2 regions of the Streptomyces sp. NBC_01244 genome follow, and region 1 is predicted to be linked to the other one. Evidence: riboswitches for the same ligand, from Rfam matches in the RefSeq annotation. Region 1 holds a riboswitch; the other holds the start of a gene.

The links. Region 1 has a riboswitch for glycine ahead of gcvT (glycine cleavage system aminomethyltransferase GcvT). Riboswitches for the same ligand answer to the same signal wherever they lie in the genome.
Region 2: it holds a riboswitch for glycine, as region 1 does, so the genes downstream of both, gcvP (aminomethyl-transferring glycine dehydrogenase) here and gcvT (glycine cleavage system aminomethyltransferase GcvT) in region 1, are expected to answer to the same signal.

The regions. Positions count from the first base shown of each region.
Region 1 covers NZ_CP108488.1:6,533,483-6,549,100, forward strand. The annotation lists gene OG247_RS29540 (APC family permease) at 1-1,255, opposite strand, end outside; gene glyA (serine hydroxymethyltransferase) at 1,424-2,680, opposite strand; gene gcvH (glycine cleavage system protein GcvH) at 2,695-3,075, opposite strand; gene gcvT (glycine cleavage system aminomethyltransferase GcvT) at 3,179-4,294, opposite strand; glycine riboswitch at 4,479-4,582, opposite strand; gene OG247_RS29560 (AAA family ATPase) at 4,774-5,460, shown strand; gene OG247_RS29565 (enhanced serine sensitivity protein SseB) at 5,570-6,280, shown strand; gene OG247_RS29570 (enhanced serine sensitivity protein SseB C-terminal domain-containing protein) at 6,348-7,088, shown strand; gene OG247_RS29575 (ABC transporter permease) at 7,552-8,547, shown strand; gene OG247_RS29580 (ABC transporter substrate-binding protein) at 8,650-10,428, shown strand; gene OG247_RS29585 (ABC transporter permease) at 10,555-11,553, shown strand; gene OG247_RS29590 (ABC transporter ATP-binding protein) at 11,550-12,671, shown strand; gene OG247_RS29595 (ABC transporter ATP-binding protein) at 12,677-13,786, shown strand; gene OG247_RS29600 (trimeric intracellular cation channel family protein) at 13,964-14,572, shown strand; gene OG247_RS29605 (thioesterase family protein) at 14,647-15,516, shown strand; gene OG247_RS29610 (cysteine desulfurase family protein) at 15,610-15,618, shown strand, end outside.
Region 2 covers NZ_CP108488.1:1,925,009-1,940,626, forward strand. The annotation lists gene OG247_RS08360 (glutamate-cysteine ligase family protein) at 1-348, opposite strand, end outside; gene OG247_RS08365 (hypothetical protein) at 861-1,481, shown strand; gene OG247_RS08370 (DUF5999 family protein) at 1,751-1,957, shown strand; gene gcvP (aminomethyl-transferring glycine dehydrogenase) at 2,055-4,940, opposite strand; glycine riboswitch at 5,139-5,237, opposite strand; gene OG247_RS08380 (PRC-barrel domain-containing protein) at 5,358-5,723, shown strand; gene OG247_RS08385 (DNA polymerase IV) at 6,280-8,400, opposite strand; gene OG247_RS08390 (MerR family transcriptional regulator) at 8,535-9,191, opposite strand; gene OG247_RS08395 (bifunctional nuclease family protein) at 9,372-9,845, opposite strand; gene ftsR (transcriptional regulator FtsR) at 9,953-10,726, opposite strand; gene OG247_RS08405 (FHA domain-containing protein) at 10,746-11,285, opposite strand; gene OG247_RS08410 (DUF881 domain-containing protein) at 11,769-12,671, opposite strand; gene OG247_RS08415 (small basic family protein) at 12,677-13,009, opposite strand; gene OG247_RS08420 (DUF881 domain-containing protein) at 13,006-13,908, opposite strand; gene OG247_RS08425 (mannose-1-phosphate guanyltransferase) at 14,042-15,618, opposite strand, start outside.

The DNA.
Region 1 (15,618 bases):
CGGCGAAGGCGAAGGTGACCGGGCAGAGGATCTTGGCCGCGGGCAGTCGGAAGGGGCGCGGCAGCTCGGGCTTCGTCTTGCGGAAGACGCCGACCGCGATCGGGCCGATCAGGTACGAGACCACCATCGCGGCGGAGACCACGCTGGCCAGGGCCTCCCAGCTGTGGCCGACGGTGACCAGCAGCAGGATCGAGAAGCCGAGGTTCAGCCACATCGCGGGGCGTGCGGTGCCGTACTTCGGGTGCACCTCGCGGATCTTCTTCGGGAAGAAGCCGGTGTCCGCGAGGTTCTGCGCCATGTAGGAGGCCGAGGCGACGTTGCCGATGTTGGCACCGGACGGGGAGATGAAGGCGCCGAACTGGAGCATGGTGACGACCCAGTGCAGCATCAGCATCTTGGCCAGGTCGGCGAACGGTGAGGAGAAGTTGATGCCGCTCCAGCCGCCGGCCTCGGCCAGCTTCTCCGGCGGGACACCGCCGATGAAGGCGATCTGCAGGGCCAGGTAGATGACCAGGCCGAGGGAGAGCGCGCCGACCAGGGCCAGCGGAATGGCGCGGCCGGGGTTCTTGGCGGCGCCGCCGAGGTTGACGACGGCCTGGAAGCCGTTGAATGCGAAGACCACGCCGGAGGTGGTGACGGCGGTCATGACCGCGGACCAGCCGTTGGGCGCGAAGCCGCCGTGGTCGGTGAAGTTGCCGGTGTGGAAGCCGGAGGTGATCAGGGCGATCACGGCGAGTACCGGGATGGCGAACTTGACCAGGGTGAGGAGGTTGTTCGCCTTGGCTAGCAGTGCGACCGACCAGTAGCAGGCCAGCCACAGCGCGACCGTCAGGAACAGGGCCATCGCCATGCCGGAGGTGGTCAGGCCGCCGTTCTCGACGAGGCCCTTGGCCCAGCCGAAGTTCCAGGAGGACATGTACTGCGTTCCGGCGATGGACTCGATCGGGATCAGCGCGGCGATGGCGATCCAGACCGCCCAGCCGGTGATGAAGCCCAGCACCGGCCCGTGCGAGATGGTGCCGAAGCGGGCCATCGAGCCGGGCAGCGGGTAGGCGGCGCCCACCTCCGCGTAGGACATGGCGATCATGCCGATGAAGACGGCGCCGATGACCCAGGCGATGATCGCCGCGGGCCCCGCGACCGCGGCGGCCTGGCCGGCCCCGAAGAGCCACCCCGATCCGAAGATCGAGCCGAGGCCGATCATGATCAGGGCGAAGAGACTGAGTCCCTTCTTGTTCGCTGCGCTCATGTCCATGGGGTGTGCTGTCCGTCCTGCCAGGGGGGTGCGGTCTTTCCTTTATCCGGAGCCTATTTGCCATTTTTTGGATGATTCAGTGGCAATGGGCCGCATCCGCCTGGGGCTTTGGTCATGAAAGGGGCCCGGCCCTGTGCAAAACAAGACCGGGCCCTCTCAGGCCGGTGCCTAGAGCGTCGGGTACAGCGGGAACTTCGCGGCGAGCGCCGAGACGCGCGCCTTCAGGTCCTCCGCGTCGTAGGCGGGCTTGAGCGCCTGCGCGATGATCTCGGCGACCTCGGTGAAGGCCTCGGCGTCGAAACCGCGGGTGGCCAGCGCCGGCGTACCGATCCGCAGGCCCGAGGTGACCATCGGCGGCCGCGGGTCGTTCGGGATGGCGTTGCGGTTGACCGTGATGCCGACCTCGTGGAGGCGGTCCTCGGCCTGCTGGCCGTCCAGCTCGGAGTTGCGCAGGTCGACCAGGACCAGGTGCACGTCGGTGCCGCCGGTGAGGACGTCCACGCCCACGGCCTTGACGTCGTCCTGGACCAGGCGGGCGGCGAGGATCTTCGCGCCCTCCAGGGTGCGCTCCTGGCGCTCCTTGAACTCGGGCGAGGCCGCCACGAGGAAGGAGACGGCCTTGGCCGCGATCACGTGCTCCAGCGGGCCGCCCTGCTGACCCGGGAAGACCGCGGAGTTGATCTTCTTGGCCAGCTCCTGCGTCGACAGGATGACACCGCCGCGCGGACCGCCGAGGGTCTTGTGCGTGGTGGTGGTCACGACGTGGGCGTGCGGCACCGGGTTCGGGTGCAGACCCGCGGCGACCAGGCCGGCGAAGTGCGCCATGTCGACCATCAGGTACGCGCCGACCTCGTCCGCGATGCGGCGGAAGGCGGCGAAGTCGAGCTGGCGCGGGTAGGCGGACCAGCCCGCGACGATCAGCTGCGGCTTGGACTCCTTGGCGAGGCGCTCGACCTCGGCCATGTCGACCTCACCGGTCTCGTCGACGTGGTACGGGACCACGTTGTAGAGCTTGCCGGAGAAGTTGATCTTCATGCCGTGGGTCAGGTGACCACCGTGGGCCAGGTTCAGGCCCATGATCGTGTCGCCCGGCTTGATCAGCGCGAACATCGCGGCCGCGTTGGCCTGCGCGCCCGAGTGGGGCTGCACGTTCGCGGCCTCGGCGCCGAAGAGCGCCTTGATGCGGTCGATCGCGATCTGCTCGACCACGTCGACGTGCTCACAGCCGCCGTAGTAGCGGCGGCCGGGGTAGCCCTCGGCGTACTTGTTGGTCAGGACCGAGCCCTGGGCCTCCATGACGGCGACCGGAGCGAAGTTCTCCGACGCGATCATTTCCAGGGTGGACTGCTGGCGCACGAGCTCGGCGTCGACGGCGGCGGCGACGTCCGGGTCGAGCTCGTGGAGGGGAGTGTTCAGTACAGACATCAGGGTTCCCTGGGTCAGTTGCCGGAGGTGAGCTTGGCGTACTCGTCGACGGAGAGCAGGTCGGCCGGCTCCTCCGTGACGCGCACCTTGAAGAGCCAGCCGCCCTCGAACGGGGCCGAGTTCACCAGGGCCGGGTCGTCGATGACGTCCTGGTTGGACTCGACGATCTCGCCGGTGACGGGGGAGTACAGGTCGCTGACCGACTTGGTCGACTCCAGCTCGCCGCAGGTCTCGCCCGCGGTCACCGTGTCGCCCACCTCGGGAAGCTGGGCGTAGACGACGTCACCGAGCGCGTTGGCCGCGAACTCCGTGATGCCGACCGTCGAGACGCCGTCGACGGCGTCCGACAGCCACTCGTGCTCCTTGCTGAAACGCAGCTGCTGGGGGTTGCTCATGACCTGATTCTCCTGGATGCGGGGGAGTGGATACGAACGGTGGTCCTGCGGACCGGCGCGACGCGCCGAAGAGCGGTGCGGTGCGGTACGGGGCGGTACGGGGCTACTTCTGCCGCTTGTAGAACGGCAGGGCCACGACCTCGTACGCCTCATGCGTACCGCGAATGTCCACGCCGACGCCGGAGGTGCCGGGCGCGGCGTGCGCCGCGTCGACATAGGCCATCGCGATCGGCTTGCCGAGCGTCGGGGACGGGGCGCCCGAGGTGACCTCGCCGACGACCTGGCCGTCGAAGGTCACGGAGAAGCCGGCGCGCGGAACGCGGCGGCCCTCGGCGATCAGGCCGACCAGCTTGCGCGGCGCCTTGGCGGCGGCGCGCTCGGCGGCGGCCTCCAGGGCGGCGCGGCCGACGAAGTCGCCCTCCTTCTCGAACTTCACGACCCGGCCCAGACCCGCGTCGAACGGGGTGAGGGAGGTGGTCAGCTCGTGCCCGTACAGCGGCATGCCCGCTTCCAGGCGCAGGGTGTCGCGGCAGGACAGGCCGGCCGGGACCAGGCCGACGCCCTCGCCCGCCTTGGTCAGCGCCTGCCACAGCTCCACGGCGTGCTCGGGGGAGACGAACAGCTCGAAGCCGTCCTCGCCGGTGTAGCCCGTACGCGCGATCAGCGCGGGCACCCCGGCGACCGTGCCGGGCAGGCCGGCGTAGTACTTCAGCCCGTCCAGGTCGGCGTCGGTGAGCGAGGCGAGGATGCCGGGGGACTCCGGACCCTGCACCGCGAGCAGCGCGTACGCGTCGCGGTCGTCGCGGACCTCGGCGTCGAAGCCGGCGGCGCGCTCGGTGATCGCGTCCAGGACGACCTGGGCGTTGGAGGCGTTCGCGACGACCATGTACTCGGTCTCGCCCAGGCGGTAGACGATCAGGTCGTCGAGGATCCCGCCGTCTTCCTGGCAGATGTGCGTGTAGCGGGCGCGGCCGACGCCGACGGTGGAGATGTTGCCGACCAGGGCGTAGTCCAGGACCTTCACGGCCTCCGGGCCGGTCAGGGTGATCTCGCCCATGTGGGAGAGGTCGAACAGACCGGCCTTGGTGCGGACGGCGTTGTGCTCGTCGCGCTCGCTGGCGTACCGCAGGGGCATGTCCCAGCCCGCGAAATCGGTCATGGTCGCACCGAGAGAACGGTGCAGCGCATCGAGGGCGGTCAGGCGGGGGGCAGTGCTCATGGGTGTGGCTCCCGGGTCCCAGGGCATGACATGACGAGGAGGAGTTCCTCCCCATCTGTCATCGGAACCTGAGAGGTTCGCCGAGAGTTCCCCGCTTCCAGGGGAAGGCCATCGACTTGCACCTTGGGTGGAACCGTCGCCGGGGCCCTCACGGGCGGTGGCGCGGCTCGCTTTTCAGATCTGCCTCATCCACGCGGTACGGGGCCTGAGAGATTCAAGGGAGGTACTTGCTCCTTCGGCGCCCGGGCACCGCCTTGCGGCGTGCCGGGACTCTCCCGCGCGGATTCAAGCGGCCGGTATGTAATTAGGTGTCCAGATGGCGCACATCATTGCACGACGTGCGGCCGAATGGGGGAGGGGGTCCGCAAGCGGAGCAGACTCCGAGCGGAACCGGAGCGGAACCGGTGGCACCGGATTACCGTCTCTTTACACTCAGGGGGACCGGGTCCAGGCGACCCGTCGCGGGGGAGGCGAGCACTGTGCGGAGATTCGGAGTACTGGCGGCGACGAACACCGGCACCGTCGAGGGTGCGGTGGCCGGGGTGCCGTCGCAGCGCGGCGCCGTACGGGACCCCGCGGCGGGCGGAACGGCGGGGGAGCCCGCAGCGGTACGGGACCTGCGCGGAGCCGAGGGCCCGCGGCGGCTGCGCTTCGCCGAGGGGGACGTCGTGGTGGTCTCCGGGCTGCCCGGCGGCGGCAAGAGCACCCTGATCAAGCGGGCCGCGGAGGGCGGCGGCGTCGACTCCCAGGACGCCCGCGAGCGCTGGGAGCGCCGGATGCCGGCCGCCCTGCCCTACGCGGTGTACCGGCCCGCCGTCCGGATCGCGCACTACTGGGGCCTGTGGCGGGTGCTCCGCTCCGGGGCCCCGGCCGTCGTCCACGACTGCGGTACGCAGAGTTGGGTACGGGCGCTGCTGGCCTCGGCGGCCCGCCGGCGCGGCCGCGCGCTGCACCTGGTGCTGCTGGACACCACTCCGGAGGAGGCCAGGGCCGGGCAGGCGGCGCGGGGCCGGGGCGTGTCGGCGTACGCCTTCGCCCGGCACCGGGGCGCGGTGGCCCGGCTGCTGCGCGAGGCCGAGGCGGGCCGCCCGCCCGCCGGCTGCGCGTCGGTGACCCTGCTGGACCGCCCGGCGGCGTCCCGGCTGACGTCGATCGGCTTCCACTAGGGCCTGTCCCCCGGCGCGGGCGGCCCCGGCACGGGCGGCCCCCGGTCGGGGTGTCGCGGGCGCCCGTTAATCTCGGGTCGATATCAAGGGCAAGCGAGCGGAGACGTACATGTGGCCGGGTAACGAGCTGGAGCAGGTGCTCGGGGCGGCGCTCGGACAGGCGGACGCCGGGGGGCGGATCCTCGAGGTCCTCGGGCGCAGCCACCTGTGGATCCCGCTGCCCGGCGGGGTGAACAGCCTCAGCCTGCCCACCATGGACATCGACGGCGCCGCGTACGTGCCCGTCTACAGCTCCGAGGAGCAGTTCCGCGCCTGCGCCGGACCCGCCATGGACTTCGCCGTCGCCCCCGCCGTGGACTTCGCCCGGGGCCTGCCCCCGCAACTCGGCCTCGCGGTCAACCCCGAGGGCTCCGTCGGCGTGCCCCTGCCCCCGCCGGCCGTCGCGGAGCTCTGCCGCACCGGCCGCGGCCCGCTCGACGGCCCCGCCACCGGCGGCAGGGTCCGGCTCTTCGAGCCCGACTGGCAGCAGGACCCGGTCGAGTTCCTGACCGCCGCCGCGGAGGAGTTCCGGGCCACCGGAGTCGTCGCCTCCGCGCACCGCTGCCTCGCCAGCGTCGAGGGCGGCTCGCCGGAGCTCTACATCGGAGTCCACCTGGTGGGATGGGAGCCCGACATGCGAAACGCCCCGATGGACGCGCTGGGCCGCGCCCTGACCCGCGTACCGCCGCCCTGGCCTGTGCAGTTGATCCTGCTCGACGCCGCGGAAGACCCGGTGGTCGACTTCATCACCACGCGCGTACGCCCCTTCTACCTGCCGTAGTGACGCTTAAGCTGGTGGCCGACACGCGTGGACGACGGGCGGACGAACAGACGAAGAGGGGTACCGGGTGAGTGCGTCAGGCACGGCCGCGGTCGGGCAGGTCGAGCACATGCTGCGCCAGGTGACTCCCGGGCGCTACGAGAGCTACGAGTCCCTCCTGCACGCCCTGGCCGAGGGGCGGCTGTGGATGCTCCTCTGGCAGGGGCAGCCCGGCTCCCCGGAGGCCCAGTACGGCGGCATGGAGGTCGAGGGCCTCGGGTACGCGCCCTGCGTGACCTCACCGCAGGAGCTGGCCGCCAGCGGCTGGAACCGCGGGTACGAGGTGGTCACCGGACGGGACATCGCCCGCGCCCTCTACCCCGACCGCTGGGGGCTGTGGCTCAACCCGCACGCCCAGGGCGGCGGCGTCGGCATTCCCTGGGCCGACCTGCGCCGGATCGCCACCGGGCTGGACCGGATGCCGGCCGGCCCGCTGCGGCTGTCCGAGCCCGCCATCGAGCTGCCGCAGTTCTACGGGCTGCTCACGCAGCACGCGCACCGCACGCCCGCCGTCCGCTCGCTGCGCCGCGCCTGGGTGCAGCCCGCGCTGGGGTCCCCGTACCTCGCCGTCGGGCTCGACCTGTACGACGCCTCCGCGCACGCGTTGGAATCCGTGCGGGAAATGATGCGCCAGTCGGTCGGCGCGGTCCCCGAGGGAGTGCCCGTCTGCACGGTCGCGCTGGCGGACGAACACGACCCGGTGGCGATGTGGCTGCGGGCGCAGACCCGCCCCTTCTACGACCGCGAGGGACAGGCGCCCGCCTACTGAGAGGTCCCGCTCGCCGAGGCATCCCGCTCGTTGAGACATGGGGACCAAGCCACCCCAGGCCGCACGGAACAGTCGTTCCGTGCGGCCTTTGCGTTGTCCTGATTTCGACGTTGATGTACGCCCAATAGGCATGCTCGTAGGCCGAGTTGGGCGCCATGTCCGATTCCGTACCGAACAGGATGTCTTGCTCCGCTGAGATGACAGTGAAGTCCGGATAACGGGAACTCGACCCTCAGATCACGGTTGCGCATCCATTCACCTGCGGGTCTGGCGGCTGATCGAGCGCCCGATGAAGACTCCCCACCCAAGAGCGGGTCAGTCCTCCGGCGGTCGCCTGGGTTTGCCCCGCCGCAGGAAATCCGCGCACCCGTACCTCGCACTCCGAGCGCCACTCCGCACCAACGCCGCCACAGCGGCGGGCATGGGCCGGCCCACCCGTCGGCCGAGAGGGGTCCCCACCACGATGACGGCACCACTGCACGACATGAGCGCGGAGACACCCGCACCCGTGTCCGTAGCCGACGTCCCCGCCAAGGCCATCGAAGGCCGTTCGCCCGGCCGCATCGCCTGGATGCGGCTCAAGCGCGACAAGGTCGCGCTGGCCGGCGGTTTCGTCGTGCTCCTGCTGATCCTCGTCGCACTCTTCGCGCCGCTGATCGTCAGCGTTTTCGGCCACCCTCCGGAGGAGCTGCACGAAGACCTGCTGGACCCGCTGCTGGGCCTGCCGGCCGGCGACTACGGCGGCATGAGCGGCGACTTCCTGCTCGGCATCGAGCCGGTCAACGGCCGCGACGTGTTCAGCCGGATCGTCTACGGCGCCCGCATCTCGCTGCTGGTCGCCTTCCTCTCCGCCTTCGTGGCGGTCTCGATGGGCACCTTCTTCGGCATCGTCGCCGGCTACTTCGGCGGCTGGGTCGACGCGGCCATCAGCCGGGTCATGGACCTGCTGCTCGCCTTCCCGCAGCTGCTCTTCATCATCGCGCTGATCTCGGTCGTCCCCGGCAAGCTCTGGGGCTTCGAGGGATCGGGCCTGCGGATCGCCGTACTGGTCCTGGTGATCGGCTTCTTCGGCTGGCCCTACATCGGCCGCATCGTCCGCGGCCAGACCCTGTCGCTGCGCGAACGGGAGTACGTCGAAGCGGCGCGGAGCCTGGGCGCCGGCCGGATGTACATCCTCTTCCGCGAGCTGCTCCCGAACCTGGTGGCCCCGATCACCGTCTACGCGACGCTGATGATCCCCACCAACGTACTGACCGAGGCCGCGCTCAGCTTCCTGGGCGTCGGCGTCAAGCCGCCCACGCCGTCCTGGGGCGAGACCCTCTCGACGGCCGTGCGGACCTATGAGGACGACCCGCTCTTCATGATCTTCCCCGGCGTGGCGATCTTCATCACCGTGCTGGCCTTCAACCTCTTCGGCGACGGCGTCCGCGACGCCCTCGACCCGAAGGGCTCCCGTTAGCCGTCCCCGCAGGTCATCCCGCAGGGCACCCGTAGGTCAGAACCGCAGGGCACACCGGAACCCGGCTTCGTACCGGAATCACAACGGAGGGTTGCGAGCATCGTGACTACCCATCGCATGTCCAAGCGCAGGCTCGTCGCCGGCACGGCCGTCGTGCTCGCGACGATGCTGGCCGCGACCGCCTGTGGCGGCGACGACGGCAAGGCGAAGGAAGACAAGCCGGCCGCCGCGGGCGGCTTCAACGCCGCCATCGGCAAGGTCGCCAACGCCTCCACCAAGACGGGCGGCGAGCTGAAGTTCGTCGGTACGCAGGAAGCGGACTCGTGGGACCCGCAGCGCGGTTACTACGGCTTCATGTGGGACTTCTCCCGCTACTACGCCCGCCAGCTCGTCAGCTTCAAGGCGGAGCCGGGCACCAAGAGCACCGAGCTCGTCCCCGACCTGGCCACCGCGAACGCGGAGATCAGCGACGGCGGCAAGACCTACAAGTACACCCTCAAGGACAACGTGACCTGGGAGGACGGCACCCCCGTCACCGCCCAGGACGTCAAGTACGGCATCGAGCGCACCTGGGCCCAGGACGTCATCTCCGGCGGCCCGGTCTACCTGATGCAGGTCCTCGACCCGAAGACCGAGTACCCGGGTCCGTACAAGGACACCAGCCCGGACAAGCTCGGCCTCAAGGCGATCGAGACCCCGGACGCGAAGACCATCATCTTCAAGCTCCCCGCGCCCAACGGCGACTTCGAGCAGATGCTGGCCATGCCGGCCGCCAGCCCGGTCAAGCAGGACAAGGACACCGCGGCCAAGTACGGCCTCAAGCCCTTCTCCAACGGCCCGTACAAGATCGACTCGTACGAGCCCAACAAGAGCATGAAGCTCTCGCGCAACACGAACTGGAAGGCCGAGTCGGACACCATCCGCAAGGCGCTCCCGGACTCCATCTCCGTCACGTTCATGGCGAACGCGGACGACATGGACAAGCGCCTGATGAACGGCGAGTTCGACCTGGACATCAACGCGACCGGCATCGGCCAGGCGGCCCGCGCCACCGCGCTGAAGGACCACAAGGACAACCTGGACAACGGCCAGACCGGCTTCATCCGGTACGCCGTCATGCCGCAGACCGTCGCGCCGTTCGACAACATCGAGTGCCGCAAGGCCGTCATCTACGCGGCCGACCACAAGTCCCTGCAGACCGCCCGCGGCGGCCCGCAGGCCGGTGGTGACATCGCCCCCAACATGCTGCCGCTGGGCATCAAGGGCGCCGATGGCAAGTACGACCCGTACGGTGTCCTGACGAACGACGGCAAGCCCGACGTCAACAAGGCCAAGGCCGCTCTGAAGGCCTGTGGCAAGGAGACCGGCTTCAAGACCACGATCGCGGTCCGCAACAACAAGCCGGTCGAGGTCGCCACGGCCGTCTCCCTGCAGAACGCCCTGAAGCAGGTCGGCATCGAGGCCGACGTCGACCAGTTCGACGGCGCCCAGACCTCCGGCATCATCGGTTCGCCGAAGGTGGTCAAGGAGAAGGGCTACGGCATCATCATCATGGGCTGGGGCGCCGACTTCCCGACCGGTCAGGGCTTCTCCCAGCCGCTGGTCGACGGCCGCTTCATCCTGCAGAGCGGTAACAACAACTTCTCCGAGCTCAACGACCCGGCGATCAACAAGCTGTTCGACGACGCCATCGCGGAGACGGACCCGGCCAAGGCCGGCGACATCTACAAGCAGATGAACCAGAAGGTCTCCGAGGCCGCGGTCTACCTGCCCTTCGTCTACGACAAGACGATCTCCTGGCGCAGCAGCCGCCTGACCAACGTCTACACCTCCGACGCGTACAACGGCCGGTACGACTACGCCTCGCTCGGCGTCCAGTAGACAAACCGTCCGATTCAGTTCCAGTGCCACACCCGCTAGGCACGAAGGGCAGGTGATGGCCGCGGCGGCGGCTCGGGGGCGCTCTCCAGAAGAGGGCGTCCCCGGGCCGCGGCCAGGCCGAGCGCAGTGCTTGCATATCTCATCCGGCGGATCTTCGCCGTCATCGTCATGCTGTTGGTCATCTCGCTGGTGACCTTCGGAATCTTCTTCCTCTTCCCGAAGATGATCGGGACGGACCCGGCCCTGTACTTCGTCGGCAAGCAGTCCGACCCCGCCGCCATCGAGGGCATCCGGCAGAAGATGGGTCTCGCCGACCCGATCCTCGTCCAGTTCGGCAAGTTCGTCGTCGGGCTGGTGGCGGGTCGTACGTACGCCAACGGCAACGACGTCACGCACTGCGCCGCGCCCTGCTTCGGATACTCCTTCAAGAGCGAGCAGGAGGTGTGGCCGCTGCTGACCGACTGGCTGCCCGTCACCCTCTCGCTCGCCGCCGGTGCCGTCGTGCTCTGGGTGATCGGCGGTGTCGCCGCAGGCGTCATCTCCGCCCTCAAGCGCGGTACGGTCCTGGACCGTTCGGCGATGGGCCTCGCCCTCGCCGGCGTCTCCCTCCCGATCTACTTCACGGGCATGCTCGCCATCGCCCTCTTCTCCGACCAGCTCGGCTGGTTCGGGCGGCCGGAGAAGACCTTCGCCGAGGACCCGGGAGCCTGGTTCAACGGCATGGTCCTGCCGTGGGTCTCGCTCGCCTTCCTCTACGCGGCGATGTACGCGCGGCTCACCCGCGCGACCATGCTCGAAGTGCTCAACGAGGACTACATCCGCACCGCGCGCGCCAAGGGGCTGACGGAACCCGTCGTCATCGGCAAGCACGCGATGCGCTCGACCATGACGCCGATCCTGACCGTCCTGGGTCTCGACCTGGGCGCGCTGATGGGCGGCGCCGTCCTCACCGAGTACACCTTCTCGCTGCACGGCCTCGGCTACAGCGCCGTCCGCGCCATCAGCGAGCACGACCTGCCGGTCATTCTCGGCATCACCTTGATCTCCGCCTTCTTCGTCGTCGCGGCCAACCTCGTCGTCGACCTCTTGTACGCGGTGATCGACCCCCGAGTGAGGCTGTCATGACCGATTCGACGGCGCCCGCCGTGACGGGCGCACTGAACGAGCCCGTCGCCCCCGGCGCACCCGGCACCGCGTTCCTCGACGTACGCGACCTCAAGGTGCACTTCCCCACGGAAGACGGCCTGGTCAAGTCCGTGGACGGACTCTCCTTCACGCTGGAGAAGGGCAAGACCCTCGGCATCGTCGGCGAGTCCGGCTCCGGTAAATCGGTGACCTCGCTGGGCATCATGGGCCTGCACCGGGTCGGCCAGTACGGCCGCCAGCGGGCCCGGATCTCCGGTGAGATCTGGCTCGACGGCAAGGAACTGCTGTCCAGCCCCGAGGAAGAGGTCCGCAAGCTGCGCGGCCGGGAGATCGCGATGATCTTCCAGGACCCGCTGTCGGCGATGCACCCGTACTTCACGGTCGGCAAGCAGATCGCCGAGGCGTACCGGGTCCACAACAAGGTCGACAAGAAGACCGCCCGCAAGCGGGCCGTCGACCTCCTGGACCGCGTCGGCATCCCCGAGCCCCACAAGCGGGTCGACAGCTACCCGCACGAGTTCTCCGGCGGCATGCGCCAGCGCGCGATGATCGCGATGGCGCTGGTCAACAACCCCGAACTGCTCATCGCGGACGAGCCCACCACCGCCCTGGACGTCACCGTCCAGGCGCAGATCCTCGACCTGATCCGGGACCTGCAGAAGGAGTTCGGCTCCGCGGTCATCATGATCACGCACGACCTCGGCGTGGTCGCCGAGATGGCCGACGACCTCCTCGTGATGTACGGCGGCCGGTGCGTGGAGCGGGGCAGCGCGGAGAAGGTGTTCTACGAGCCCCGGCACCCGTACACCTGGGGCCTGCTCGGCTCGATGCCGCGCATCGACCGGGAGCAGACCGAACGCCTCATCCCGGTCAAGGGCTCGCCGCCCAGCCTGATCAACATCCCGAGCGGCTGCGCCTTCAACCCCCGGTGCCCGTACGCCGACCTGCCCAAGGACGACGTCACGCGGACCGTACGGCCCGAGCTGGCCCTGGTCGACACCGCCGCGGAGGGCGCCGGCCGGCACTGGGCCGCCTGTCACCTCTCCCCGGAGCAGCGGGACCGGATCTGGACCGAAGAGATTGCGCCGAAGCTGTGACCGACATGACTGCGCCCGATAACAGCAAGAACGAGACGGCCGTCCTTCCGGCCCAGGCGGTGGACTCCCCGGAGCCGCTGCTCAGGGTGACCGGACTGGTCAAGCACTTCCCCATCTCCAAGGGGCTGCTGCGCCGCCAGGTCGGGGCCGTGAAGGCCGTCGACGGCATCGACTTCGAGGTCTACCCGGGTGAGACCCTCGGCATCGTCGGCGAGTCCGGCTGTGGCAAGTCGACCATGGGCCGGCTGATCACCCGGCTGCTCGAACCGACCGGCGGAAAGGTCGAGTTCGAGGGCAAGGACATCACGCACCTGAGCGTGTCCGGCATGCGCCCGATGCGCCGCGACGTGCAGATGATCTTCCAGGACCCCTACGGCTCGCTGAACCCGCGGCACACGGTGGGCACCATCGTCAGCGCCCCGTTCAAGCTCCAGGGCGTCGAGCCCGAGGGCGGCCTCAAGGCGGAGGTCCAGCGCCTCCTCTCTCTGGTGGGCCTCAACCCGGAGCACTACAACCGCTATCCGCACGAGTTCTCCGGCGGCCAGCGCCAGCGCATCGGCATCGCCCGTGCCCTGGCCCTGAAGCCGAAGCTGGTCGTGGCGGACGAGCCGGTCTCGGCCCTGGACGTCTCCATCCAGGCCCAGGTGGTGAACCTGCTGGACGACCTCCAGGAGGAGCTCGGCCTCACGTACGTGATCATCGCGCACGACCTGTCGGTCATCCGGCACGTCTCGGACCGCATCGCGGTCATGTACCTCGGCAAGATCGTCGAGCTCGCGGACAACAAGTCCCTGTACTCGGCGCCCATGCACCCGTACACCACGGCCCTGATGTCCGCCGTCCCGGTGCCGGACCCGCGCCGGCGCGGAGCCAAGAGCGGCCGCATCCTGCTCAAGGGAGACGTGCCCTCGCCCATCTCCCCGCCGAGCGGCTGCCGCTTCCACACCCGGTGCTGGAAGGCGACCCAGGTCTGCACCACGCAGGAGCCCCCGCTCATCGCGCTGAAGACCGGCCACCAGGTGGCCTGCCACCACCCGGAGAACGCCCCCGACCAGGCCCCGGGCGACCCGGCCCTGCCGGGCGCGGCGGACGCGGTGACCGGGCCGACGGTCTGACGGTCCGACGCCGGCGGGGCGGGATCGGCCCCGCCGGCGTTCGAGGCACGGGGGTTCGGGGGCGGAGCCCCTGACGGGGCCGCGCCGCACCCGTCCAAGGGCGCCGCGGGCGACCGGCAGAATGTTCCCGTGATCCACGATCTCTTCCCGCCCGGAGTCCAGCACACCCTGGACCTCATGGGCATCTTCGTCTTCGCCACGGCCGGCTCCCTGCTCGCCGTACGCAAGAACTTCGACGTCTTCGGCATCGTCGTCCTCGCGCTCGTCACCGCCCTCGGCGGCGGCCTGTTCCGCGACATCGTCATCGGTGCCACCCCCGCCGCCGCCTTCAGCGACCTCGGGTTCTTCGTCACACCGCTGGTCGCCGCCGCGATCGTCTTCTTCCTGCACCCCGAGGTCCAGCGCATCAACCGCGCCATCAACGTCTTCGACGCGGCCGGCCTCGGGCTGTTCTGCGTGACGGGCACGACCAAGGCGTACGAGTACGGCCTGGGCCTCACCGCGTCCGCCGCGCTCGGCCTGGCGACCGCCGTCGGCGGGGGCGTGCTGCGCGACGTCCTCGTCAACGAGGTGCCCTCGCTGCTGCGCGACCGCGAGATGTACGCCGTGCCGGCCGTCATCGGCGCCTCGATGGTGGCGCTCTTCATCAGCTTCGACCACCTGAACGCCATCACGACGGGCCTGGCGATCGTCACCACCTTCGTGCTGCGGCTGCTCGCCATCCGCTTCCACTGGCGGGCGCCCCTCGCGTGGAACCGCCGCTCGTCGGTGGCGGAGGAGCCGTAGGCGCGGAGCCCGCGTAGCGGTCACCACACCAAGGAAAGCTACCGCTTAGTAGGGGTCGGGTGTACGGTCGTTCCATGTCACACGCAGCTGCCAAGGCGTCCATCGGCGACAGCGAGTTCGACCGCGACACCACCATCACCGCCCGTGCGGGCGAGCCCGGGGTGTACGACGCGGACCTCTCCGCCGGGTGGACGATCATCACCGCCGTCAACGGCGGCTACCTCCTGGCCCTCGTCGGCCGCGCCCTGTCGGCGACCCTGCCGCACCCGGACCCCTTCACGGTCTCCGCGCACTACCTGACCTCGTCGGTCCCCGGCCCCGCCGTGATCCGCACCGAGGTCGTACGGGTCGGCCGCACGCTCTCCACCGGGCAGGCCTCCCTGTTCCAGTTCGACGAGAGCGGCGCCGAGATCGAGCGGATCCGCGTCCTGGCCTCCTACGGGGACCTCGCCGCGCTCCCGGACTCCGTCCACACCACGGCCCTCCCGCCCGTCATCCCCGCCTACGAGGACTGCCTCGGCCCCGAGGCCGGCCCGGCCCCGATCCCCGGCAGCTCGGCGATCGTGGACCGGCTCCGGCTGCGCCTGGACCCGGCGACCGCGGGCTGGGCCATCGGCCACCCCTCGGGCAAGGGCGAGATGCGCGCCTGGTTCGAGCTCGCGGACGGCCGCGACGCGGACCCCTTCTCCCTGCTCCTCGCGGTGGACGCGCTCCCGCCGACCTCCTTCGACCTCGGCCTGCTCGGCTGGACCCCCACGGTCGAACTCACCACCCACATCCGCCACCGCCCCGCGCCCGGTCCGCTCCGGGTGTCGATCACCACGCGGAACCTGGCGGGCGGCTTCCTCGAAGAGGACGCGGAGGTCTGGGACTCGGCGGACCGGCTGGTGGCCCAGTCCCGCCAGCTGGCGAGCGCTCCGCGCGTGGCGCCGAAGCCCTCCTGAGGCACCGGGCGGAGCGCCCGCCGGCCCCGGCGGGCGGTTCCCGGGCCCCGGCGGGGGATCGGGGGTGTGGGGGACTCGTAGAATCGGGGGATCATGGCCTAC
Region 2 (15,618 bases), 4.6 Mb from region 1:
CTGCCGGTGGGCATAGCCGAGACCCGCGCTCAGCTCCTCGGCGAGCTGGTCGAATACCCGACCGCCGAGCCGGTGCGGGAGGACGTTCACCTCCAGGTTGAACATTCCCAGTTCAGTCTGGAAATCGTTGCTCGCAATACGTTCGAGGACCTGCGCATTCACCATTCTCGGCAACCCGTCGGCACCCGCGAGATTCAATTCGATCTCCAGCCCCATCATGTTCTTGGGGCGATCGAACCTCTTCTCCTCCAGAAGTCGCTCCAGTACCTCCAGGCACTCGTGAAGCTTCCTCCGGTACCGTTGCCGATCGGACAGGTCGAATCCGCCCGCCACGACCTTCTCCCCCATCGGAGCGTCCCTCCTCGACTGGGCCCGGCGGGCGTGGAATGGATCCGCCCCCAGGCGCACGTTACGGTCGATGATGCCCCGGCGGCGTGATCGATAACGCGGAAGGGGCGTGACTGGCGGGGAGCGCGCGCCGGTTTGGCCGACAGGCGCTTTGGCACATTCACCTGGCAAGCCCCCATACGCAAATACAGCGTAGACCTTGCCGGTTACCGATAACCGACGCTTTTCAGCCGAGCCCTCATCCGGTAACCTCCGAGGTCAGCGCGGAAATTTTGCGCACGCCCGGCATGAATGCCACGTCAGCGGGACCGGTAAGCGCCTTGTCGGCAATAGGCGGGACAGCTAGCCGAAACACTGCGTGAACACATGTCAGATAAACTCCGCATGCGAGGCAGAGAGTTGGCGCGCGGCCATTGCCCCTCAGCCCCCCTCTGACCCCAGAATGCGACAGCGCCGTCCGCACCCCGCACCCGCCCCGTTCCACAGGTCTCCCAAGCGAGAGGCGACCCACCATGCCGCTGCACGTCCCTCCTGCTCCCGCGCCCGCCCTGCGCAGCGTCCTCGCAGCTCTCGGCTCTCCCACCGCCGTCCACGAGGCGCACACCCCGGCCCTGCGCGCCCTCCAGGGGCCGATGACCGCCGAACTCCCGCTGCCCGTCCACGTCCTGGACCGGCTGCACGTCTCCGGCCTGACCGCCGGCGGCAGGCCGCCGCGCACCCGGCTGACCGGCTGGCGGTTCCTGATCCGCAGCGGCGACCGCTACGTCGCGGCGGCCGACACCCGGCTGACCCCGGACGGGTGGGTCTTCTCCCACTTCTTCGAGGGCCCTTACGTCGCCGCCACCGAACGCGCGCTGCGCCAGGCCGAATCGCTCGGCAAGAGCTACCAGCCGCGCCTGCTGTCCGTGCCGGAGCTGTACATGCTCACCCTGTGGCTGCACGGCTCGGTGGGCGCCGACGCCTCCGCCGGACTGCCGGCCGCCGCCGACCTCCTGGTCCCACTGGCGCCCGCCCCGCCGGGCATCGCGGCCTACCGGCCGCACCCCGTGTCCGAACTGCTGCCCGTACTGACCCATCGGCTCACGCCGACGGCGCCCCCGGTCCCGCCTTCCATGGCCGCGCCGGCCGCCTGATCCGGCCCCTGGCCGGTTCTGCCCATTCGGCCTAGCCCACTCGGACCCCCAACGAACCACCCGAAATGACAGGGGAGTTGACCTGAACCGCCCGCACGGGTGATGCGTCATCAATCTATGAGGACAGCTGCCGGGAAATCCCTCCGGACACTAGGTCGTGGGGGAACACTGGGGACTCTGACCGAGCCAAGTCGTTGATACGGGGGGCGGCCATGAACAACGCATCGAGCCGCAGCACACAGACCACACCGCAGCGAAAGAACGCATCCATGTGCCAGCACAAGCCAGCGTGCCCGTCCGCCGACTCCGCCGACCGGGAGGCCGCGCACCCCGTGGCCGTTCACCCGGAACAGGGCTGGAGCCTGCTGTGCAACGGCGTCCTGCTCTTCGAGGACACCGGTGAGCTGCTGCCGGACGGCCAGATCATCGCCCCGCACCGCGCGCTCGCGGCGACTCAGGTGATGAAGGCGGCCTAGCCGCCGACGCAAACGAAAGGGGCCGGCCCAGGAGAGAACTCCCGGACCGGCCCCTTCGTCATGTCACGGCGTCATGTCACTTCGCCATGTCACCGCATCAGTTGTCGTACTCGTCCAGCGGCGGGCAGGAACACACCAGGTTCCGGTCGCCGAAGGCACCGTCGATGCGGCGCACCGGCGGCCAGTACTTCTCCGCGGCCGACACCCCGCCCGGGAAGACGGCCTCGTCGCGGGTGTACGGGTGGTTCCACTCGCCGCCCAGCGCCGCCGCCGTGTGCGGGGAGTTGGCCAGCGGGTTGTCGTCCACCGGCCACTCGCCGCCCGCGACCCGCTCGATCTCGGCGCGGATGGCGATCATCGCGTCGCAGAACCGGTCGATCTCGGCGAGGTCCTCGGACTCCGTCGGCTCGATCATGAGCGTGCCGGCGACCGGGAAGGACATGGTCGGCGCGTGGAACCCGTAGTCGATCAGGCGCTTGGCGATGTCGTCGATGCTCACGCCCGTCGCCTTCGACAGGGGGCGCATGTCGATGATGCACTCGTGCGCGACCAGGTTGCCCGGGCCGGTGTAGAGCACCGGGTAGTGCGGCTCCAGGCGCTTGGCGATGTAGTTGGCACCGAGCACCGCCACCTGGGTGGCGCGCTTGAGGCCCTCGCCGCCCATCAGGCGCACGTACGACCAGGAGATCGGCAGGATGCCGGCCGAGCCCCACGGAGCGGCCGAGATCGGGCCGACGCCCGTCTCGGGACCGGCGGTCGGCTGGAGCGGGTGGTTGGGCAGGTACGGGGCAAGGTGCGCCCGGACACCGACCGGGCCGACGCCCGGGCCGCCGCCGCCGTGCGGGATGCAGAAGGTCTTGTGCAGGTTCAGGTGCGAGACGTCGCCGCCGAAGTGACCCGGCTTGGCCAGGCCCACCAGGGCGTTGAGGTTGGCACCGTCCACGTAGACCTGACCGCCGGCGTCGTGCACCTGGGCGCAGATGTCGGCGACGTGCTCCTCGAACACACCGTGCGTGGAGGGGTACGTGATCATCAGCACGGCGAGCTCGTCGCGGTACTGCTCGATCTTGGCCCGCAGGTCGTCCGCGTCCACCTCGCCGTCGTCGGCGGTCTTGACCACGACCACCTTCATGCCGGCCATCACGGCGCTCGCGGCGTTGGTGCCGTGCGCGGAGGAGGGGATGAGGCAGACGGTGCGCTGCTCGTTGCCGTTCGCCCGGTGGTACGCGCGGACGGCCAGCAGGCCGGCGAGCTCACCCTGGGAGCCGGCATTCGGCTGAATGGAGACCTTGTCGTAGCCGGTGACCTCGCAGAGACGTTCCTCCAGCTCGGTGATGAGCGTGAGGTACCCCTCGGCCTGCTCGACCGGGGCGAACGGGTGCACCTGGCCGAATTCGGGCCAGGTGACCGACTCCATCTCGGTGGTCGCGTTGAGCTTCATGGTGCAGGAGCCCAGCGGGATCATGCCGCGGTCCAGCGCGTAGTCCTTGTCCGAGAGCTTGCGCAGGTAGCGCAGCATCGCCGTCTCGGACCGGTGCTGGTGGAAGACCGGGTGGGTCAGGTACGCGTCCTCGCGCAGCAGCCCCTCGGGAAGCGCGTCGGCCGTGGTGGCGTCGAGCGCCTCCAGGTCCGCGGTCACCCCGAAGGCGGCCCACACCGCGTCGACGTCGGCGCGCAGGGTGGTCTCGTCACAGGAGGCGGAGACCAGGTCGGCGTCGACCTGGTACAGGTTGACCCCGCCCTCACGGGCGGCGGCCACGACCTCGGCGGCCCGGCCCGGGACCCGCGCGGTGATCGTGTCGAAGTAGGCGCCGTGCACGATCTCGACCCCGCCGGCCGTCAGACCGGCGGCGAGCAGGGCGGCGTAGCGGTGGGTGCGGCGGGCGATCGTCCGCAGCCCGTCCGGGCCGTGGTAGACGGCGTACATGCCGGCCATGACGGCGAGGAGCACCTGCGCGGTGCAGATGTTGCTGGTGGCCTTCTCACGGCGGATGTGCTGCTCACGGGTCTGCAGCGCCAGGCGGTAGGCCTTGTTGCCGTCCGCGTCCACGGAGACGCCGACGAGGCGGCCGGGCAGCGAGCGTGCGTGCTTGGCCTGGACGGCCATGTAGCCGGCGTGCGGTCCGCCGAAGCCCATCGGGACGCCGAAGCGCTGGGTGGTACCGACCGCGATGTCCGCGCCCAGCTCACCGGGGGAGGTCAGCAGGGTCAGGGCGAGCAGGTCGGCGGAGACGGCGACGATGGCGCCGAGCGCGTGCGCCTGCTCGATGACCGGCTTGATCTCCCGCACGGCGCCGGAGGCACCGGGGTACTGCAGGAGCACGCCGTAGACGCCGCGCTCGGCGATCTCGGCCGGAATCCCGCCCGACAGGTCCGCGACCACGACCTCGATGCCGATCGGCTCGGCGCGGGTCTCGATCACCGCGATGGTCTGCGGCAGCGCGTCGGCGTCGACGAGGAAGACGTTGCCCTTGGCCTTGCCCACGCGGCGGGCCAGGGTCATGGCCTCGGCGGCCGCCGTGCCCTCGTCGAGCAGCGAGGCGCCGGAGGTCGGCAGGCCGGTCAGCTCGGCGACGACGGTCTGGAAGTTCAGGAGGGCCTCGAGGCGGCCCTGGGAGATCTCCGGCTGGTACGGCGTGTACGCCGTGTACCAGGCCGGGTTCTCCATGACGTTGCGCAGGATCACCGGCGGCGTGAAGGTGCCGTAGTAACCCAGGCCGATCATCGAAGACAGGACCTGATTGCGGTCGGCGAGCTGGCGCAGCTCGGCGAGCACCTCGGCTTCGGTCCGCGCCTCGGGCAGGTTCAGCGCGGCGGTGGTCTTGATCACATCCGGCACCGCGGCGGCGGTGAGCTCGTCGAGGGAGCCGTAGCCCACCTGAGCGAGCATCTTCGCCTGCGCCTCGGCATCCGGGCCGATGTGGCGCTGCTCGAAGGGGATGCCTCGCTCCAGCTGGGAGAGCGAAATGCGGTTGGCGGTCATGTACGGAGGCCTCCTGGTCGTACGACCTGCGAGGGGCACCACGGCGCGGGCACCCGGACGGCCTCCCCCTCTGTCATCACAACCTGAGAGCTTCACCGGGCCGCGCGGGGATCGCCCACGAGATCCGGCTTTCACCGTCGGTGAGGAGAGGGACCGGCACTGCGCGCCCGGTTCCCGCACCTGCTTTCCAGAGTGGCCTCACCACGTGCGGTACGTATGCCTGAGAGATTCCGGGGAGGATTTGCTCCTTCGGCGCCTCCGTCTCACTCACTCGGAGGACTCTCCCGCACAGGGTCAACAGCCGTCACCCAGCCTACCAGCGAGGATCTGGGCACCTCCCTCGAGTGGCCCCCTCTCCGGAAATGCACTTTTGTAGTCATTACCGGAGGAGTTGCGCCCAAACGGAGGGACCGGACCGTGCAGACCGACATCGATCCCCGCAGCCTGATCGGCCGCAAGGCGTTCGACCGCAATGGCACCAAGATCGGCACCGTCGACGAGGTCTACCTCGACGACGCCACGGGCGTCCCGGAATGGGCCGCCGTACGCACCGGACTCTTCAGCCGGGACGCCTTCGTCCCGCTGGAGCCCAGCGAGATGGTGGGCGACACCCTGCGCGTGCCCTTCGAGCGCTCCCTCATCAAGGACGCCCCCGACTTCGGCGTCGGCCGCCACCTCTCCCCCGAACAGGAGCTGCAGCTCTACCACCACTACGGCCTGGACCTGGCCCTCCCCTCCGACTTCCAGCACGACTTCGGCCACAAAGCCCCCGACACCCCCTAACCCCACCACCCCACACCCGCTGCCCACCAACCCCCGGGGCAGCGGGCAGCGGGCAGCGGGCAGCGGGCAGCGGGCAGCGGGCAGCGGGCAGCGGGCAGCGGGCAGCGGGCAGCGGGCAGCGGGCAGCCACAACACCCGACAGCGGGCAGCGGGAACGGTCGGCGGCGGCCGACACCTGACCGCAGCAGCTGCCAGCGAGCACCCTGGCTGCGGTCGGCGGCAGCGGCAGCGGCAGCGGCAGCGGCAGCGGCAGCGGCAGCGGGGAACCCGGCGCCTCCCAGCGGGTAGCGGGTATTCAGCGCCTCACACGACGCAGCCGGCACCCAGCAGCACACTCGCGGCACCCGCTGACACCCGGCGGCCCATGGCAGGCGTCCAGCTGCGGACACCCGGCGGGGCCGCTAGCAAGCGCCCGGCAGCAGGCAGCAGGCAGCAGGCAGCAGGCAGCAGGCAGCGCACTATTGCCGGCCCCCAGGGAGCCGGGCAGCGAACAGTTCCTCCAGCTCCCCCCAGACACAGGCACCCCGGGTCGGCGCAAGGACGTGCCCTCCCAGGCTCACTCCGGAGCCGTCGAGCCCCCGACCCCCACGGCCCGGTCCCCGACCAGCGGCATCGGGTCGGACGGCTCCAGCTCGGGGTCGTCCACCAGGAACGTCCGCACCCGGCCCGGCTCGGATCCGGGCTGCTCGAACCGTACGGTCACCCGCCCGACGCCGCTGCCCTGCACCCACCCGGGCCCGTACACCGCATGCCGCACATCACTCCCGGCCGCCCAGCGCCGCTCAACCAAACCTTCAACACCCCCCGCACCCCCGAGCCCCTGCCCAGCAACCTCACCCGGCCCACGCCCAACGCCCACCCCCTGCAGGTCGCCCTGGCCGTGCCCGACGTCGCCCCTTTGCCCCGACCCGACACCCCGCGGCGCAGCGACCTCCCCCGACCCCGACCCCGACCCCAGCCCCTGCGCCTGCCCCAGCCCCAGCCCCGAGCCTTGGCCTTGTCCGACGCCCTCCCCCTGCGCCAACTCAGCACCCCGATCAGGCCCAGCAATCTCACCCGGCACCTGCACCTGCACCTGCTCTGAGCCCTGGCCCTGGCCGTGCTCCGATCCCTGGCCCTGCTCCGAGCCCTGGCCCTGGCCTTGGCCCTGCCCCTGCCCCTGCCCCTGCCCCTGCCCCTGCCCCTGCCCCTGCCCAACGCTCTCCCCCTGCGCCAACGCGCTACCGCACCCCGGCCCAGCGATCTCACCCGACCCCTGCCCAGGACCCTCGCCCCGGCCAGGGCCCCGCTGAGCGCCCTGGGCGTGCCCGAGCCCCTCCGCCAGCCCCGACGGCCCAACGGCCTCAGCCTGCTCTTCCCCAGCCGCCTGCCCCTGGCCCTGCCCGATGGGCTCGCCCGGCACCGCCCCGGCGGGGACTGCCCCACCCTGGCCCTGACCGGCACCCTCGTCCGCCTCCGGCTCCGGCCCCGGACCCGGCCCCGGCCCCGGGACGGCACCCCGGACCCGGAAGGGTCCCTCGGGCTCCTGCCCCCCGTCAGCGCCGGCCGCAGGCCGCCCCGCGGCGCCGCCGTCACCCGACCCCGCCCCAGCCCGCGCAGCCATCGCATCGGCGAAAGCGAACAGATCCTCCTGCGTGTAGTCCGCCAGCCCCGTCACGCCCACCCCCAGCAGCCGCACCCCGCCCGTGGTGTCCACGGCCTCCAGCAGCCGCGCCGCAGCCTCCCGCACCACCGCGGGGTCGTCCGTGGGCCCCCGCAGCGTCTCCGAGCGGGTCAGCGTGGAAAAGTCGTACCGCCGCACCTTGAGCACGATGGTCCGCCCCGAATGCCCTGACCCGCGCAGCCGCTCCACGCACCGGTCGGCGAGCCGCTGCACTTCGTTCCGGATGCGTACCCGGTCGTGCAGGTCCACGTCGAAGGTGTCCTCCACCGACACGGACTTCGCGTCGCGCTCGGCGACGACCGGCCGCTCGTCCACCCCCAACGCCATCCGGTACAGCCCGACGCCGTGCGAGCGCCCCACCATCCGGACCAGTTCGTCCTCGCCGGCCTCCGCCAGCTCCCCCACCGTGGTGATCCCGGCCCGCCGCAGGTGTTCCCCCGTGGCCGGCCCCACCCCGGGCAGGGTCCGTACCGACATGGGTGCCAGGTGCGCCCGCTCCGTGCCGACCTCGATCAGCAGCAGCCCGGCCGGCTTGGCCTCCTCGGAGGCGACTTTGGCCAGCATCTTGGACCCCGCGAGCCCCACCGACCCGCTCAGCCCGGTCGCGGCGGTGATGTCTGCCCTCAGCCGCTCGCCAACGGCCCGCGCGGCCTGCGCGTCGAAGGCGACGCCGCCCGCCTCGAGGTCCACGAAGGCCTCGTCCAGGCTCAGCGGCTCCACGAGGGGGGACAGCTCCCGGAGCATCCCCATGACCGTGTCGCTGACCTCGCGGTACAGGCTGAAGCGCGGAATCAGGCACGCGCCGTTGGGGCAGAGCCGCCGCGCCTGGGCCATCGGCATGGCGGAATGCACCCCGAACCGCCTGGCCTCGTAGGAGGCGGTGGCGACGACCCCGCGCGGCCCGAGCCCGCCGACGATGACGGCCTTGCCGCGCAGGCTCGGCTTCGACGCCTGCTCCACGGAGGCGTAGAAGGCGTCCATGTCCAGGTGCAGGATGGTCGGCGCGGCTCTCACAGCTCCGATGCTGCCCTACGCCACTGACAATCGGCCCGAACCCACAGCAGGCGGGCCGGGCGGCCCGCCGCGGACCGGACCGGACCCGGACGGACCACCCGGCCCGCCCCGGTCCCCGGCCCCGCCCCTGCGCCTCAGACGGCCCGGTTCCTCCGGGCGGCCAGCTCATCGGCCGGGTTGTGCCCGACCACCGTCTCGCCCGTGTCCACGCGCTCCCCGTGCAGCTGCGACAGCGCGTTCTCCACATCGCGCCAGACCACGCCCACGGCGATGCCGAAGACGCCCTGGCCGCCCTGGAGCAGGCTGACGACCTGGTCCGGCGAAGTGCACTCGTACACGGTGGCGCCGTCGCTCATCAGCGTCATCCGCTCCAGGTCCGAGAAACCCCGGTCGCGCAGGTGCTGCACGGCGGTGCGGATGTTCTGCAGCGCCACCCCGGTGTCCAGGAAGCGCTTCACGATCTTGAGGACGACCACGTCCCGGAAGCTGTAGAGGCGCTGCGTCCCCGACCCGTAGGCGGGACGCACCGTGGGCTCCACCAGCCCGGTCCGCGCCCAGTAGTCGAGCTGCCGGTACGTGATGCCGGCCGCGGCACACGCCGTCGGCCCTCGGTATCCGACCTGCTCGGGTGCGGGCTCGCCGCCCTGGGGCCCCACCGGCCCCACCGAACCGACCGGCGCGGGCTCCGGCTGACGGCGCGCGGAGTTCACCGCACCACCGTGCAGCGGGTACGGCCCACCGTCACTCCGTGCGGGGATGCCCCCGGTCATACCGTCGCCCGTGACTCTCACGCCGACCCTCCGTCCTTGACCTGCCATCTCGAAGGTAGGCAGTCACCAGGGGTGCGTCAACGATCGCCACACTCGGCACGCCGAGTGATAATCACCCTGAGAGTGGTTTCCCGTACCCCATTGCGGGGAAAGGCTACTCGAATGGGCTGAAATATCCGGGAGGACGGCACGACCCGCGCCTCACTGCGGGCCGGTACCGAAGTCCTCTGGCGAGATCTGGTCGAGGAACTCGCGGAACTTCTCCACCTCGTCCTCCTGCTCGTCCGGGATCGCGATTCCGGCGTCGTCGAGCACGCCGTCGCTGCCGTAGATCGGCGTCCCGGTCCGCAGGGCGAGCGCTATGGCGTCGGAGGGCCGCGCGCTCACCTCGACTCCGCTGGCGAAGACGAGCTCCGCGTAGAAAACGCCCTCCCGCAGATCCGTGATCCGGACTTCGGTGAGCTCCTCGCCGATCGCCTCCAGCACGTCCTTGAAAAGGTCGTGTGTCAGCGGCCGGGCAGGGGCCATGCCCTGCTGCGCGAAGGCAATGGCGGTCGCCTCCCCTGGTCCGATCCAGATGGGGAGGTACCGGTCGCCTCCCACTTCACGCAGGAGCACGATCGGTTGGTTCGAGGGCATTTCCACCCGGACACCCACAACGTCGAGCTCGTTCACACAGCAACCCTAGGACCTGCTCGGCAGGTTTGGGTAGTCGGGCTGCCCCAAGCCTGCCCCGAAGCCCCTGCCAAGTCACCCGAAGTCGGCCCGAAAACCCCTCAGGATCAGTGCAGCCGCACCCCGAGAGCAGTTTGTACGAGGGCCTCGTGCAGCCGTACGGAGAGCCCCGCGAGCTCCTTCATGGTGGCCTCGGCATGGGCCCTGGTCTGCGGATTGCGGTGCCGGCGCAGCGGCGAGACGACCTGTTCCACCAGACCGGCCTCCCGGTCTGCGGCGGCCTTCATGGCCCGCAGGTGGCGCGGCTCCAGACCGAATCGGCCGAGATCGGCCACCAGACGGGCCACGGTGACGGCCTCGGCGTCGAACCCGCCGCCGGGTGCCTCCGCGATGAGCCCGTAGGACTCCCACTCCACGAGCTGGACCTCGTCCACGTCCGCGGCGGCGATCAGCTCGGCCCGGCCCACCCGGGCCACGGTCGGCCGCTCCCGGCCCACCTCGCCGTAGAGGGCGACGGGGCTCGTGGGGTCGACGGACTCCCCGTGCGCCGTGGGCGCCGGGATACGGATCTGCTCACCCCGCGCGAGCGCGTCGAGCTGCTCGCGGATGACCTTCAACGGAAGGTAGTGGTCGCGCTGGAGCCGCAGGACGTGGGCGAGACGCTCCACGTCGTCGGTGCTGAACTTGCGATATCCCGAAGGTGTGCGCCTGGGCTCGACGAGCCCCTCCGCTTCCAGGAAACGGATCTTCGAGATCGTGACTTCGGGGAACTCGTCACGCAGCATCGTGAGCACCGTTCCGATGCTCACCAGCCGCACGCCCGAGGAGGCGGCGGTGGCGGTGCCGCCCTTGGCGGCACCGCCTGCCGGGATACGCAGCATGGGACCTTCCCTTGAAGGGTCAGTGCCCCCGCAGGCTCGCGTAGAAGACCAGCCGGTACTTGCCGATCTGCACCTCGTCGCCGTTGTGCAGGGCGACGGAGTCGATCGGTTCACGGTTCACGTACGTGCCGTTGAGGCTGCCGACGTCGGAGACGGTGAAACCGTCGTGGCTCCTGCGGAACTCGACATGGCGCCGGGAGACGGTGACGTCGTCCAGGAAGATGTCGCTCTGCGGGTGCCGGCCGGCCGTCGTCAGCTCACCGTCCAGGAGGAACCGGCTGCCGGAGTTCGGGCCGCGCCGCACGATCAGCAGGGCGGAACCCGGGGGCAGCGCTTCCACCGCGGCCTGGGCCTCGGGGGACAGCGAGGACGACACGTGCGTCTGTCCCGACACCTCGGCCTCGTAGGCCTCCAGGCCCGAGATCGAGATGGTGGACGTGGTCTCCGAGGCACGCTCCGGCGTCAGACCCGCCCGCAGCGGCGCCCCGCAGTTGGAGCAGAACCGGCTCGCCGCATCGCTGCGGTGCCCGCACCTGCTGCAAATCTGCTCGGCCGACATGGACGGCTCCTCGCGCCGCGGCTGCCCCGCGGAGGCATTGGTGGCATACGGGTCGGGGGCAAACCCTCCACCCGTACTTGAGGTTGATGGTTCACCGAAACCTATGCGTCCGGTACCGGCAGGGTCAACAGTCGACGCGCCGTGCGCGCCCGAAATATCACCCGCCCCGGCGACCTCGTCGCGGAAGAGCGGCCGGTCGCCCTGCCCTTCCACGTCTCCGTGCCCCGCGCGGTGCCTGGCCGCACCGCTTTCCTCGCGGTTCTTCTTGCCGAACAACTTCTCAAACAACTTCACGGGCGATTCCCCTTGACCGAAACAGACCCGCCCGTGGGGCAGGACGAACTCCGAATGCAACACCTGCCGACCCGGACATACTTACAACGTCCGTAACCATCAGACAGTTTCCACCACGCACCGCGACTTCGGTGCCTCGACCCCCCGCAGGCATTCGCCCGCCTGAGCCGGTCTCCCGCACCTCCCGCATCACGTCGATGACGACCGAGCGTAGTCAGGCTGCTTCGCAGCCCGCAAGGCATCCACAACGATCTTCGCCGGACGTGTGATGCCGACGACCGCCTGCTCCTTCTCCAGCGACTGGACGACGCCACCGGGAATGTTGAGCGCAGGCTCCAGGTCCTGAGGCTTGCCGATCACCTTGAACTCGTAGGGTTGTGTGATCTTCTTACCGTCGATCGCGACCCCGTCCTCCTCGTCCGAGAAGTACGAGTCCGCCACGATCCGCACCCCGTTGATCTGGATGGCCTCGGCCCCGGCGGCCCGCAGCTCCTGGAGGGTGTCCAGCAGCTTGTCCGACAGCACCTGACCCTTGGGGTCCGTGATCTTCAGCACGATCCCCGGCCCCTGCGCGGCCACCGTACCGGCCAGGATCCCGAGTTGGCGTTCCTTCTCCACGGTCTGTTTCCGGGCCTCCTCGGCCTGGTTGGAACTGCTCTCGAGCTCCCGGCGTTGGTCCTCGAGCGTCTGCTTCTCGTCCTCCAGCCGCTTCGTCCGCCCGTCCAGCTCGTCGAGGATCCGTACGAGGTCCTCCTGACGGGCACCGCGCAACGCGCTGGAGTCGCTGTTCGACCGCACCTGGATGGCCAGCCCGAGCCCCAGAACGAACAGCAGCACCGCGACGATCAGTTGGGCACGGCTCACCCGCGGCGGCCACAGCCCGGCCGCCAGCCGCTGCCGGCCGGTCTGCTCGGGCCCGGTTTGCTCGGGCCCGGTCCGCTCGGGCCCGGGCACGTCGCCCACGGACTCGGCCCCGTTGCCCAACGGTCCGGCCGACGGCCCGGCCGACGGCTCCTGCGGCGGCTGTGCCTTCGGCCGCTGTGCCGATGCCGAGGCCCCGGGCTCCTCGGGCGGGGTGTCGTTCGTACTCATCGGCCTCACGCCCGGAACACGTGCCGGCGGATGGCCGCGGCGTTGGAGAAGATGCGGATGCCGAGGACGACGACCACACCCGTGGACAGCTGCGAGCCGACGCCCAGTTTGTCTCCGAGGAAGACGATCAGCGCCGCCACGACCACGTTCGACAGGAACGACACCACGAAGACCTTGTCCACGAAGATGCCGTCCAGCATCGCGCGCAAGCCTCCGAACACCGCGTCCAGCGCCGCGACCACGGCGATCGGCAGATAAGGCTCCACCACGGCCGGCACTTCGGGGCGGACGAGAAGTCCGACCACCACTCCGACCACGAGGCCCAGTACCGCGATCACGATGCACCCTTCTGCTGCTCTACTGCTGTAGCCGTACGTACGGTCAGGCTCGACGCGGCCGGGAGGCGCACCTCGGCCTCGGACGACAAGGAGTAGCGGATGCCGTAGTTCTCCTGCAGCACGTGCAGGTACTGGCCGTCCGCGGAGTCCTGGAACGCGGTCCCGAGGCGCTTCTTGTCGCCGATCGCCAGCACTTCGTACGGCGGGACCAGCGGCCTGTTGTCGACCAGTATCGCGTCACCGGCGGCCCGGATCGCCGAGAGGGACGTCAGGCGCTGCCCGTTGATCGAGATCGCTTCCGCCCCCGACTGCCACAGCCCGTTGACGATCTTCTGCATATCTCGGTCGCGGAGCCGCCCGGTGTCCGAGAATCCGGCGCTCTCGCGCGGCTTGGTGCCGTTTCCGGTCGTCGAGCCCTTCGCGTCGTCCACCGTCAGCTTGATCCCGGGCCCGTGCACCTCGGTGGCCCCGGACAGCAGCGCCACGAGCTGGCCCTGTTCGCCGCCGTGCTGCTTGAGCGCCTCGCGCTGCCGGCCGGCGACGGTGTCCCGCAGCCCCTCGATGTCCCGCTCCAGACCGTCCGCGTGCGCGTCGGCCCGCTCGACCCGGTCGATGAGTTCCTGACGCTCCTTGGCCAGCACCGGCGCGGTCGCCCGCGCCTGCGCGGCGCCCAGGGTGACGACCATGGCGGCGAGCACGAGCCCGGCGGCGAGACCCAGTTTGGCCTTGAGGGTCCGCGGCAGGCCGGACGTGCCCTCGGCCTCGCGCCGGGCCGAAGCCTCCGCGTAGCCCTCGTCGAGGGAGTGGTCCATCACGTGCGTCAGCAGCGACATGGAAGCGTCCGGCCGCGCCGGAGGTGCCGAACTGCGGTTGTGGGGCGGCTGCGACATGCCGCACATCGTCGCATGTCGGCGCCGCTCCCACCGAATGCGGACGCCCGGTGGACCGGACGGGACCTTCGCCCCGCCCGCTCCACCGGACTTCCGGCCCTACGCCGCTGCGTTCCGGCCTACGCCGTCCCGTGCGGGGCGCTCAGTGCCCGGCGCCGTCCACCACCGCTGCCCAGCCGTCCAGCAGGGCCTGCGCGGACGCGTCGTCGGGTCCCTCGGCCCACAGGTGGGTGACCGCCTCCGCCGGGTCCGGCAGCACCAGGGCCCACCGCCCGTCGGCCTCCACGACCCGCACCCCGTCGGTGGTGTCCACCTGCCGGTCCCCGGCCGCCTCCACGACCCGCCGCATGACGAGCCCCTTCACGGCCCACGGGGTCGGCACGTCTCGCTTGAGCACGTGCGCACGAGGGATCCGGGCATCGATCTGGCTCAGCGTGAGCTGCGTCCGCGCCACCAGCCCGATCAACTGCACGAAGGCGGCCGACCCGTCGAAGACGCTGCTGAACTCGGGGACGATGAAGCCACCCCGACCGTCACCGCCGAAGATGGTGTTCTCCGCCCGGCCCACCCGGGTCAGATCGTCGGGCGAGGTCGTCGTCCACTCCACCTGGGTCCCGTGGTACGCCGCCACCTGCTCGGCGATCCGGGTCGTGGTCACCGGCAGCGCCACCTTGCCGCTGCGCTTCTCTGCGGCCACCAGGTCGAGCAGCACCAGCAGCGCCCGGTCGTCCTCGATGATCCGGCCGCGCTCGTCCACGAGGGAGATCCGCTCGCCCACCGGGTCGAAGCGCACTCCGAAGGCGGCCCGCGAGGACGCCACGATCTCGCCGAGCCTCACCAGCCCCGCCCTGCGGGATTCGGCCGTCTCCGTGGGCCGGGACTCGTCGAGACCCGGATTGACCGTGAGGGCGTCCACCCCGAGCCGGCCCAGCAGGCTGGGCAGCACCAGGCCGGCGCTGCCGTTGGACGCGTCCACGACCACCTTGAGCCCGGAGTCCGCGACCCCGGTGGTGTCCACCCGCCGCAGCAGCGAACCGGTGTAGGCGTCGAAGACGCTTCCCGGGAACTGCAGGTCGCCGATCTCGCCGGGGAACGCCCGCCGGTACTCCTGGCGTGCGTAGACCCGGTCGAGCTTGCGCTGCTGCTGGAGGGAGAGGTCCGCCCCGCGCTCGTCGAGGAACATGATGTCGACCGAGTCGGGCACTCCCGGCGAGGTCCGCAGCACGATCCCGCCCGCGCTGCCGCGCGCGGTCTGCTGCCGCGCCACGGGCAGCGGTACGTTCTCCAGGTCCCGGACGTTGATGGCGCTCGCCTGGAGCGCCGAGATCACGGCCCGCTTGAGCGCTCTCGCGCCACGCGAGTGGTCGCGGGCCGTGGTGACCGTCGCCCCCTTCTTCAGGGTCGTCGCATAGGCACCGGCCAACCGGACGACGAGCTCCGGGGTGATCTCCACGTTCAGGATGCCGGTGACCCCGCGCGCGCCGAACAGATGTGCCTGCCCCCGCGACTCCCAGATGACCGAGGTGTTGACGAAGGCGCCCGCCTCGATCGTCTTGAAGGGGTAGACCCGGACGTTCCCCTGGATGATCGATTCCTCGCCGACGAGGCACTCGTCGCCGATGACGGCCCCGTCCTCGATCCGGGCCGCGCGCATGATGTCGGTGTTCTTGCCGATGACACAGCCGCGGAGGTTGCTGTGAGGCCCGATGTACACGTTGT